Linked DNA regions of Dinoroseobacter shibae DFL 12 = DSM 16493. The protein of the gene in region 1 interacts with the protein of each later gene in a pairwise test. Links are inferred from orthologs where the notes say so. Each region holds a gene or a part of one and is shown on either strand. Other genes may lie near its edges.

Region 1 (5,241 bases):
ATCCGTGGACGGAGTTCTCGCCCACGCTCTCGGCGAACTCGGCGCGGATGGTGCCGGGGGCGGCATCGGCGGGGTTGGTCGCACCCATCACTTCGCGGTTCTTGGCAATGGCGCCCTCGCCTTCGAGCACCTGCACGACCACGGGCTCGGAGGCCATGAATTCGCACAGCTCGTCATAAAACGGCCGCTCGGCATGCACTGCATAGAACACGCCGGCCTGCGCCTTGGTCAGGTGGATCCGCTTCTGCGCGACGATGCGCAGGCCGGCATCCTCGAACTTGGCGTTGATCTTGCCGGTCAGGTTGCGCTTGGTGGCGTCCGGTTTGATGATGGACAGTGTACGCTCGATGGCCATGTGTCTCGCTCCTGCGTCTGGGGCGGGCGGAGTGCCCGCGAAATCCTCGGGCGCCGCCTAACACGGGCCGTGCCGCATGAAAAGACGTGATCGGAGCGCCCCGTTGACAGGGGCCGCAAACAGGGCCACATCGCCCCCATGCTACGCATCGATGACATCTCCTATTCGGTCGAGGGGCGCCCGCTGCTCGAACATGCCTCCGCGGTGATCCCCAGTGGTCACAAGGTCGGCCTGGTGGGGCGCAACGGGACCGGCAAGACCACGCTTTTCCGGCTGATCCGGGGCGAGCTGACGCTCGATACGGGCGAGATCACCCTGCCCCGCGGCGCGCGGATCGGCGGGGTCAGCCAGGAGGTGCCGGGCAACGAGGTGTCGCTGCTGAACACGGTGCTGGCCGCCGACACCGAACGCGCGGGCCTGATGGCGGAGGCCGAGACCGCCACCGACCCGGGCCGGATCGCCGAGATCCAGACGCGGCTCGCGGATATCGACGCCTGGTCGGCCGAGGCGCGCGCGTCGTCCATCCTGCGCGGTCTGGGCTTCACCGAGCCCGAGACGCACCAGCCGTGCTCGGCCTTCTCGGGCGGCTGGCGGATGCGGGTGGCGCTGGCGGCGGTGCTGTTCTCGCAACCCGACCTGCTGCTGCTGGACGAGCCGACCAACTATCTCGACCTCGAAGGGGCGCTCTGGCTGGAGGCGTATCTCGCCCGCTATCCGCACACGGTGCTGATCGTCTCCCACGACCGGGGGCTGCTGAACCGCGCCGTGGGCGGGATCCTGCATCTCGAGGACCGCAAGCTCACCTTCTATACCGGCCCCTATGACCAGTTCGCCCGCCAGCGCGCCGAGAAACGCGCGCTGCAAGCCGCCGCGGCGCGCAAACAGGACGCCAAGCGCGCCCATCTCGAGAGCTTCGTGAACCGGTTCAAGGCCAAGGCGTCGAAGGCCAAGCAGGCCCAGAGCCGGGTCAAGATGCTGGAAAAGATGGAGACGATCCGCGTCCCCGAGGATGCCGCGCGCACGGTCTTCACCTTCCCCACCCCCGAGGAACTCAGCCCACCCATCGTGGCGACCGAGGGGGCCTCGGTCGGCTACGACGGGACGGCCGTTTTGCGCGGGCTGTCCCTGCGGATCGACCAGGACGACCGGATCGCGCTGCTGGGCCGCAATGGCGAGGGCAAGTCGACCCTGTCCAAGCTGCTCGCCGGGCGGCTGGAGGCGATGGACGGCACGCTGACCGCGTCGAACAAGCTGCGCATCGGGTTCTTCGCCCAGCACCAGGTGGACGAGTTGCGGGTCGAGGAAACCCCGCTGCAGCACCTGCTGCGCGTGCGTCCCGATGAAGGCCAGGCCAGGCTGCGCGCGCGGCTGGCGGGCTTCGGGCTGATGGCCGCACAAGCCGAGACCGAGGTCGGACGCCTGTCGGGCGGGCAGAAGGCGCGGCTGTCACTGCTGCTGGCGACGCTGGACGCGCCGCATCTGCTGATCCTGGACGAGCCGACGAACCACCTGGATATCGAAAGCCGTGAGGCGCTGGTCGAGGCCCTGACCGCCTATACGGGGGCTGTGATCCTGGTGAGCCACGACATGCACCTGCTGAGCCTGGTGGCCGACCGGCTGTGGCTGGTCAAGGACGGCCATGTGGCGCCTTACGAGGATGATCTCGAGGCCTACCGCCAGATGCTGCTGACGCCCGACAAGCCGCGCAAGCCCAAGGCCGCCCCCGAGACCGCGCCCAAACGCCCCTCGCGCGATGCGATCCTGGCCCTGCGCGCCGAGGCCCGCAAATGCGAGGAACGGGTGAAGAAGATCACCGAGATGCAGGAAAAGCTGTCGAAAAAGCTCGCCGACCCCGCGCTTTACGAGGACGCCAAGGCGGGTGAGCTGGAAACCTGGAACCGCAAATATGCCGAGGTGATGGACGGGCTCGACCGGGCGGAGGCGATGTGGATGGCCGCGCTCGAGAAGCTGGAGAAGGCCGAAAAGGCCGCCTGAGCCGCCCGGGCTTGCCAGACCGACCCGGCCCGCCTAAAGCGGGGCCATGACCAGCCCCGAAGCCATCACCGCCTTTGTCGCACTGTTCGTCGTGATCGACCCGATCGGGCTCGCGCCGCTTTTCGTGGCGCTGACCCAGGGCATGGATGCACGGGCGCGGCGGGCGATTGCCCTGCGCTCCTGCGGCGTGGCACTCGGGCTTCTGACGCTGTTCGGGGTGGCGGGCGAAGCGGTGCTGGGGTTTCTCGGCATCTCGATGCCCGCCTTTCGGATCGCGGGCGGGATCCTGTTGTTCCTGACCGCCCTCGACATGCTGTTCGAGCGGCGCACGAAACGGCGCGAGGACCAGGCCGCCACTGCCGATGAGGGCCACCCGGAGGACCCTTCGGTCTTCCCGCTGGCCACGCCGCTGATCGCCGGGCCCGGGGCCATTGCGACGATGATCCTGCTGACCGGCGAGGCCCAGGGCAACTGGCTGCATGTGGCCTCTGTCCACGGGGTGATGCTGGTGGTGCTGATCTGCGTTCTGGCCCTGTTTTTGCTAGCCGGGATGTTGGAGCGGCTCTTGGGCCAGGTGGGCATCAACGTCATCACGCGCCTGTTGGGCATGCTCCTTGCGGCGCTGTCGGTGCAATTCGTGCTCGACGGGATGATCGATCTGGGGGTTTTGTGACATCCCCTCTCCCCCCTGCGGCGGAACGTCCTATATAGAAGGGCATGAGCGAGATATCCGTCCCCAACCTGATCTACCTGATTTTGCTGCTTCTGTTCATCGGCGGCGGCACCCTGATGGCATTTCGTGGCCAGCTGGGCGCTTTGGTGCGCACGGCGACGTCCTGGGCGCTGCTGTTTGCGCTGGTGGTGATCGGTTACGGCGTGTTCAGCGACCAGCGCTCGCCCCTGCCCCGGCAGTCGGTCTTTGCCGAAACCGGCCGGGTGGAAATCCCCCGCGCCATGGACGGGCATTACCACGTGGTCCTGGACGTGAACGGCGCGCCTATCGAATTCATCGTGGATACCGGCGCGAGCGACATGGTGCTGAGCCTGCAGGACGCCGCACGGGCCGGGATCAACCCGGAAAACCTGATGTTTTCGGGGCTGGCCATGACCGCGAACGGGCGGGTGGAAACCGCGCCGGTGCGCTTGAAGGAAGTGCGCCTGGGTGGGATTTCGGACGAGAACGTGCGCGCGGTGGTCAATGGCGGAGAGATGCACCGGTCCCTTCTGGGGATGAGCTATCTCAACAGCTTCGACCGGATCGAGATCAACGAAGGCCGCCTGATCCTCGAACGGGGCGTCTGAGCCCTGCGGGCACCGGTCGGCGCAGCGTCGGCTTTGTGTCGGGCATGTGTATGGCAAGTGTCGGGCAAATTGCCTGACAATCCGGTTTTCCCAGTATTTACGGCGCGTTGAGCGTCACGCCATGCCGCCCGGCGAGATCGGTGAAGAACTGCCACGCGACCCGGCCCGAGCGCCCGCCACGGGTCGCCTGCCACTCGATCGCCTCGGCGCGCAGCACCTCGGGCGCGACCTGCAGCCCGTAGGCCGCGCAGTAGCCGTCGATCATCGCGAGATACTCGTCCTGCCCACAGGCATGAAAGCCCAGCCAGAGCCCGAACCGGTCCGAGAGCGACACCTTTTCCTCCACCGCCTCGGAGGGGTTGATCGCGGACGATCGCTCGTTCTCGATCATGTCGCGGGGCATCAGGTGGCGGCGGTTCGAGGTGGCGTAGAACACCACGTTGTCCGGCCGCCCGGCGATGCCGCCATCCAGCACCGCCTTGAGCGATTTGTAGTGCTGGTCGTCATGGGAAAAGCTCAGATCGTCGCAATAGAGCACGAAGCGATGGCCGGGCGCGGCGCGCAGATGGTCGAGCAGCCGCCCGATGCTGGCGAGATCCTCGCGCGGCACCTCCACCAGCTTCAACTCGTGCCCCTGGCGTAGCACTTCGGCATGGACCGCCTTGACCAGCGACGATTTCCCCATCCCCCGCGCGCCCCAGAGGAGCGCGTTGTTCGCGGGCAGACCGCGGGCGAACTGCAGGGTGTTCTCCAGCAAGGTGTCGCGCGCCCGGGTAATGCCCACCAGCAGGGCGATGTCGATCCGGTTGACGTCGCGCACCGGCAGCACCGCCTCGGGCCGTTCTTGCCACAGGAAGGCGTCGGCGCGGGTGAAATCCGGGGCGGCCAAGGGCGGCGGCGCGAGACGCTCCAGCGCCTCGGCGATCCGTACCATCACGTCTTCGGTCAAATCTTGTTGCCTCCCGGGCCCGGCTTGGCCGCCGGATCGTCGTCGTCGCGGAACTCGTCGTAAAGCGGGTCGTCCTCAAGGTCGGGGGCGTCGTCGTCTTCATCCCACAAACCTTGCGCGCGCAGCTCCTTCTCGCGCTTCTTCTCGACGCGGCGCACGAGGAAGATCGACACCTCGTAGAGCCCGTAGACCACCACGAAGAGGATCAGCTGCGTGACCACGTCGGGCGGGGTCACCAGTGCCGCCAGCAGCAGGATGCCCACCATGGCGTATTTGCGCACGGTCCCCAGCCCCTCGGCCGAGACCAGCCCCGCCTTGCCCATCAGCGTCAGCAGAACAGGCAGCTGGAAACACAGCCCGAAAGCCATGATGAATTTCAGGGTGATGTCGAGGCTTTCGTTCACCTTGCCGAAGAAGGTGATGCGCACGCCCTCCTCGGTTTCCGGCACGATGATCGGCATGTTGCTCAGGCCATCGACATCCGGAGAGATGACCGGCGGGCCGGTCTCGGGCGGCACGAGGATCACCCCGTCGGGCACATCGGGCGCGGCCCCCGACAGCAGGTTGGCGAAGATCGAGCTGACATCGGCGAAGCCCAGAAAGAACGCCATGGCGAGCGGTGTCACCACGAAATGCGCGA
Region 2 (5,867 bases), 1.6 Mb from region 1 along the record:
ACCTCGTTGTAGGTGGTGAGCATCGCGGCGGTGTTCTGGCTGTCCTTCAGGCGCTTGGCGATGGTCTGGCGCAGCTTGGTCATTTTGACCCGCTCTTCGCGCGCCGCGTCCTCGGCGGCCACCGGGGCGCGCGGGGCGGCGGACGGGGCCGGGGCGGCGGCTTTCGGTGCGGCCAGTGCGGCCAGCACGTCGCCCTTCATCACGCGCCCGTCGCGGCCCGTGCCCTGAACATCGCCAGAGGCAAGGTTGTTCTCCGCCATCAGCTTCTTGGCCGAGGGCGCGTCCTCCACATCTTTGCCCTGGGCGGTGGGCGCCGCCGGTGCGGGAGCCGGTTCCGAAGGGGCCGCGACCGCGCCGGCCCCGCCGAGCACGGCGAGCTTGGCCGAGGCCTCCACCGTGGCGCCCTCGGGCGCCAGGATCTCGGTCAGAACACCCGCCGCCGGGGCAGGCACCTCGACCGACACCTTGTCGGTTTCCAGCTCGCACAGCATCTCGTCCTGGACAACCGTGTCACCGACCTTCTTGAACCAGGTCGACACCGTGGCCTCGGTCACGCTCTCGCCCAGGGTCGGGACCATCACGTCGACGCTCTCGCCGCCGCTCTCGGCCGGGGCCGCTTTCGGGGCCGCCGGCGCCGCCTCGGCCGCCGCTGCGCCGGAGCCTTCGCCGATCGAGGCCAGCAGGGCATCGACGCCCACGGTGCTGCCCTCGGCAGCGACGATTTCGGCCAGGGTGCCGGCGGCGGGGGAGGGGACCTCCACCGTCACCTTGTCGGTCTCCAGCTCGCAGAGCATCTCGTCCACCGCGACGGTATCGCCGGGCTTCTTGAACCAGGTGGCCACCGTGGCTTCGGTGACACTTTCCCCCAGCGTCGGGACGCGGACTTCTACAGACATATTCTTATCCCTCAATCGTAAGCGCTTCGTTCACGAGCGCGGCTTGTTGTGCTTTGTGCTGGCTGGCCAGACCCGTGGCGGGCGACGCCGATGCCGCGCGTCCGGCATAGACCGGGCGGGTATGCTTGGCGCCGATGCGGCTCAGCACCCATTCGAGGTTCGGCTCCACGAAGGTCCAGGCCCCTTGGTTCTTGGGTTCTTCCTGGCACCAGACCATCTCCGCGCCCTTGAAGCGCTCCAGCTCCTTCATCATGGCCAGCGCCGGGAAGGGATAAAACTGCTCCAGACGCAGCAGGTAGATATCGTCGATCCCGCGGGCGTCGCGTTCCTCCAGCAGGTCATAATAGACCTTGCCGGAACACAGCACGACACGCTTGATCTTGTCGTCCGGTCGCAGCGTGGTATCCGAGTTGCCCTTCTGCGCGTCGTCCCACAGCACCCGGTGGAAGCTCGACCCGGTGGTGAAATCCTCGGCATTCGAGATCGCCAGCTTGTGCCGCAGGAGCGACTTGGGCGTCATCAGGACCAGCGGCTTGCGGAAGGTCCGGTGCAATTGCCGCCGCAGGATGTGGAAGTAGTTCGCCGGTGTGGTGCAGTTCGCCACGATCCAGTTGTCCTCCGCCGACATCTGCAGGAACCGCTCCAGCCGCGCCGAGGAGTGCTCCGGCCCCTGGCCCTCGAACCCGTGGGGCAGCAGCATCACAAGGCCGGACATCCGCAGCCATTTGCGCTCGCCCGAGCTGATGAACTGGTCGAACATGATCTGCGCACCGTTGGCGAAATCGCCGAACTGCGCTTCCCACATGGTCAGCGCATTGGGCTCGGCGAGCGAATAGCCATACTCGAACCCGAGCACCGCGTATTCCGACAGGGCGCTGTCGATCACTTCGTAGCGCGCCTGGCCCTCGCGGATGTGGTTCAGCGGATAGTAGCGCTCTTCGGTCTCCTGGTTCACGATGCCCGAATGGCGCTGCGAGAACGTGCCGCGGGTGGAATCCTGCCCCGACAGTCGGACCGGGTAGCCCTCGGTCAGGAGCGAGCCGAAGGCCAGCGCCTCGGCCGTGGCCCAGTCGAAACCTGCGCCGGTCTCGAACATCTTGGCCCTGGCGTCCAGCAGCCGTCCGATGGTCTTGTGCATCGGGAACCCGTCGGGCACCCGGATCAGCGCTTCGCCGACCTCGGCCATCGTCTCGGGTTTGATGGCGGTCTGGCCGCGCTGGTAGTCTTCCTTGTCGGTGTTCAGGTGCGACCAGCGCCCGTCCAGCCAGTCGGCCTTGTTCGGCTTGTAATCCTTGCCGATCTCGAACTCTTCGTTCAGATGCGCCTGGAAGGCGGCCTTCATGTCCTCGATCTCGCCCTCGGGGATCAGCCCGTCCTTGACCAGCCGGTCGGTATAGAGCTGCAGGGTCGTCTTGTGACCCTTGATCCGCTTGTACATGATCGGGTTGGTGAACATGGGCTCATCGCCCTCGTTATGCCCGAAGCGGCGATAGCAGAAGATGTCCAGCACCACGTCCTTGTGGAATTTCTGGCGGAACTCGGTCGCGACCTTGGCCGCATGGACCACCGCCTCCGGATCGTCGCCGTTGACGTGGAAGATCGGGGCTTCCACCACCAGCGCGTTGTCCGTGGGATAGGGGCTGGAGCGGCTGAAATGCGGCGCTGTGGTAAACCCGATCTGGTTGTTCACCACGATATGGATCGTGCCACCGGTCTTGTGCCCGCGCAGGCCCGACAGCGCGAAGCATTCCGCCACCACGCCCTGGCCTGCGAAGGCCGCGTCCCCGTGCAGCAGGATGGGCAGCACGCCCACCCGTTCGGGATCGCCCAGTTGATCCTGCTTGGCGCGTGCCTTGCCCAGAACCACGGGGTTCACCGCCTCCAGGTGCGAGGGGTTCGCGGTCAGCGACAAGTGCACCGTGTTGCCGTCGAATTCCCGGTCCGACGACGCGCCGAGATGGTATTTCACGTCGCCCGAGCCGTCGACATCCTCGGGCTTGAACGATCCGCCCTGGAATTCGTTGAAAATCGCGCGGTAGGGCTTCGACATCACGTTGGCCAGCACCGACAGGCGGCCGCGGTGGGGCATTCCGATGACGATTTCCTTGACCCCCAGGCTGCCGCCGCGCTTGATGATCTGCTCCATCGCCGGGACCAGCGCCTCGCCGCCATCCAGCCCGAAGCGCTTGGTGCCCATGTATTTCACATGGAGGAACTTCTCGAAGCCCTCGGCCTCCACCAGCTTGTTCAGGATCGCCTTCCGGCCCTCGCGGGTAAACGCGATCTCCTTGCCGAACCCTTCGATCCGCTCCTTGAGCCACCCGGCCTGTTCGGGATCGGAAATGTGCATGTATTGCAGCGCGAAGGTGCCGCAATAGGTCCGCTTCACGATCTCGACGATCTGGCGCATCGAGGCGACCTGCAGCCCCAGCACGTTGTCGATGAAGATCGGTCGATCCATGTCGGCATCGGTGAAGCCGTAGGATTTCGGGTCGAGCTCCGGCTGCAGGTTTTCATCGCGCATGTTCAGCGGGTCGAGATCCGCGGCCAGATGCCCCCGGATCCGGTAGGCCCGGATCAGCATCAGCGCCCGGATGCTGTCGAGCACCGCGCGCTTGATCTGGTCGTCGGACACCTGGATGCCTTTCTCGGCGGCCTTGGCGGCGATCTTCTCGCCGGCGGCCTTGGTCTCGGTCACCGGGGCGGCGGGCCATTCGCCCGTCAGCGCGCCGGTCAGGTCGTCATTCGGGGTCGGCGGCCAGTCGCGGCGCGCCCAGGACGGGCCCTGTGCCTCGGCCTTCACGTCGAGCTCGGCATCCCCGAGCGCGCGAAAGAACTCCGCCCAGGCGGCGTCGACCGCGTTGGGATCGTTGGCATACTGGGCATAGAGCTGCTCAAGGTAGGCCGCGTTGTGCCCTTGCATGAAGCTCGAGGCATGGAAGAGGTCGTTCGGAGATTGGTCGGTCATTGGTGTCCCCCCTCACTTGGGCGTGGGTCCGCAGCATCGCGCGTGTGGGCCCGTGGTGATCTGTCGGTGCCGCGGGGTGCGGCGCCGATGCCTTGAAACGAGGCAGCGCCGCCGTCCCGTTTGAAAGCATCGCGCACGCCCCCCGAAGGGGACGTGCCGTGTGCGGTATGTCGGGCGCAGTGGCCCATGTCAGCCGATCGCCTTGAGCACGGCTTCGCCTAGGCCCGCCGGGCTCTCTGCCACCACGATGCCCGCGCTCTGCATGGCTTCGATCTTGTCCTCGGCGCCGCCCTTGCCGCCGGCGACGATTGCGCCTGCATGGCCCATGCGGCGACCCGGCGGGGCCGTGCGGCCCGCGATGAAGCCCGCGGTGGGCTTCCAGCGGCCGCGCTTCTTCTCGTCGGCGAGGAATTGCGCGGCCTCTTCCTCGGCGGAGCCACCGATCTCGCCGATCATGATGATGCTCTCGGTCTCGTCATCGGCAAGGAACCATTCCAGCACGTCGATATGCTCGGTCCCCTTGATCGGGTCGCCCCCGATGCCGACGCAGGTGGACTGGCCCAGCCCCACGTCGGTGGTCTGTTTCACCGCCTCGTAAGTCAACGTGCCGGAGCGCGAGACCACGCCCACGGTGCCGCGCTTGTGGATATGGCCGGGCATGATGCCGATCTTGCAGGCATCCGGCGTGATCACACCGGGGCAGTTCGGCCCGATCAGGCGGCTGGCGGAGCCTTCGAGCGCGCGCTTGACCTTCATCATGTCCAGCACCGGGATACCTTCGGTGATGCAGACGATCACTTCCATTTCGGCATCGATCGCCTCCAGGATCGAGTCGGCGGCGAAGGGCGGCGGGACATAGATCACGGTGGCATTCGCCTCGGTCACGGCCTTGGCCTCGTGGACCGAGTTGAACACCGGCAGGTTCAGGTGGGTCTGGCCGCCCTTGCCCGGGGTCACCCCGCCGACCATCTTGGTGCCGTAGGCGATCGCCTGCTCGGAATGGAAGGTGCCTTGGCTGCCGGTGAAGCCTTGGCAGATAACCTTGGTGTTTTCGTCGATAAGTACGGCCATTGGGTGTCCTTCGGGTCGTTTATTGCAGTGTCGCCGACGCGGGGCCGACGGGTGTTTCGGTGGGGGCGACCCGGTTGCGGGCCTTTGGAGATCGAAGCGGGATCAAGTGCATTCCGTCCTCAAACCTTGGGAATGCTGTAGAGTTTGCTGGTGCCATCCTCGACGCAGGGTTGGCTGGACTGGTCGCGGGCACTAACAACGCCGATGCGCTGCCCGATTTCATTGTTCGGTTCGTCATAGAACACGCATTGGACAGGGCGACCCGTGCGCGCATCGACCGGACCGGTGTCCGCGCCCCGGATATAACCGGGACGCATTTGAGGAATGAGCCGGTCGAGCATCTGCGACACGGCAGTAACGCCGATATGGTTCGAGAAGATGCGGCACTCGGCAGGTAAATTGCCGTAGTAGACCTCCACCACTACCGTATCGGCCGGGGCGCGAAAGGTATGGGTGACATCTGGCCCGCCTTCATGGACGACGGTCTCGACGAACCCGGCTGCGCGCAGGCCGTTGAGCCAGGCCTCAACGCCGCGCACATCGCACAGGCGAAACGCCAGTTCCATGTTGATCGCGGCTGCCTCCTGCATGGTCAATGCAGTCGCGGGACCCGTCAACCCGAGGGCCATGAGCCCAGAGATGAGCGCGCGCCGGATCACAACATCACCATCACTTGCATGGTGCCATCTTCGACGCAGACCGGATCCTGGCCGGCATTGCCGATCTCGATGACGATGGGGCGCTGTCCGTTCCAGCCGACAAATCCGGTGCACTTGCGGTAACTCGGGTTGGCTCCGCCTGGCACGATGGGCGGCGTGTTCTCCATATTGCCGGGCTCGAAAAAGCCCGGGTAAAGCTGCCCCAGCACCTGGCCCACGAAGGGCACGCCATGCGTGACACCGAACTGCTCGGTGGTGACTCGGCATTCCGGG

The links. Proteins that work in one complex are often made in the same cells at the same time.
Region 2: the proteins of DSHI_RS06870 (region 1) and DSHI_RS14625 interact in binary tests that used the Escherichia coli proteins (3 or more experiments, as listed by UniProt). The link is inferred for Dinoroseobacter shibae DFL 12 = DSM 16493 from one-to-one orthologs.

The regions. Positions count from the first base shown.
Region 1 is NC_009952.1:1,397,827-1,403,067, reverse strand. The notes cover bases 1-2,921. They hold DSHI_RS06870 (ABC-F family ATP-binding cassette domain-containing protein), read left to right. Parts: upstream 1-493; coding sequence 494-2,350; downstream 2,351-2,921. Other genes in these bases: DSHI_RS06865 (MarC family protein), read left to right, coding at 2,397-2,921; ndk (nucleoside-diphosphate kinase), read right to left, coding at 1-355. Outside these bases: more of DSHI_RS06865, read left to right, coding at 2,922-3,023; DSHI_RS06860 (retropepsin-like aspartic protease family protein), read left to right, coding at 3,068-3,652; DSHI_RS06855 (ATP-binding protein), read right to left, coding at 3,750-4,601; twin-arginine translocase subunit TatC, read right to left, coding at 4,598-5,241. UniProt on the Escherichia coli protein: Genetic data indicate it may be involved in ribosome assembly or function.
Region 2 is NC_009952.1:3,034,504-3,040,370, reverse strand. Bases 701-4,247 are described here. They hold DSHI_RS14625 (2-oxoglutarate dehydrogenase E1 component), read right to left. Parts: upstream 3,865-4,247; coding sequence 901-3,864; downstream 701-900. Other genes in these bases: sucD (succinate--CoA ligase subunit alpha), read right to left, coding at 4,054-4,247; odhB (2-oxoglutarate dehydrogenase complex dihydrolipoyllysine-residue succinyltransferase), read right to left, coding at 701-896. Outside these bases: more of odhB, read right to left, coding at 1-700; more of sucD, read right to left, coding at 4,248-4,935; DSHI_RS14615 (hypothetical protein), read right to left, coding at 5,055-5,501; DSHI_RS14610 (hypothetical protein), read right to left, coding at 5,591-5,867. UniProt on the Escherichia coli protein: E1 component of the 2-oxoglutarate dehydrogenase (OGDH) complex which catalyzes the decarboxylation of 2-oxoglutarate, the first step in the conversion of 2-oxoglutarate to succinyl-CoA and CO(2).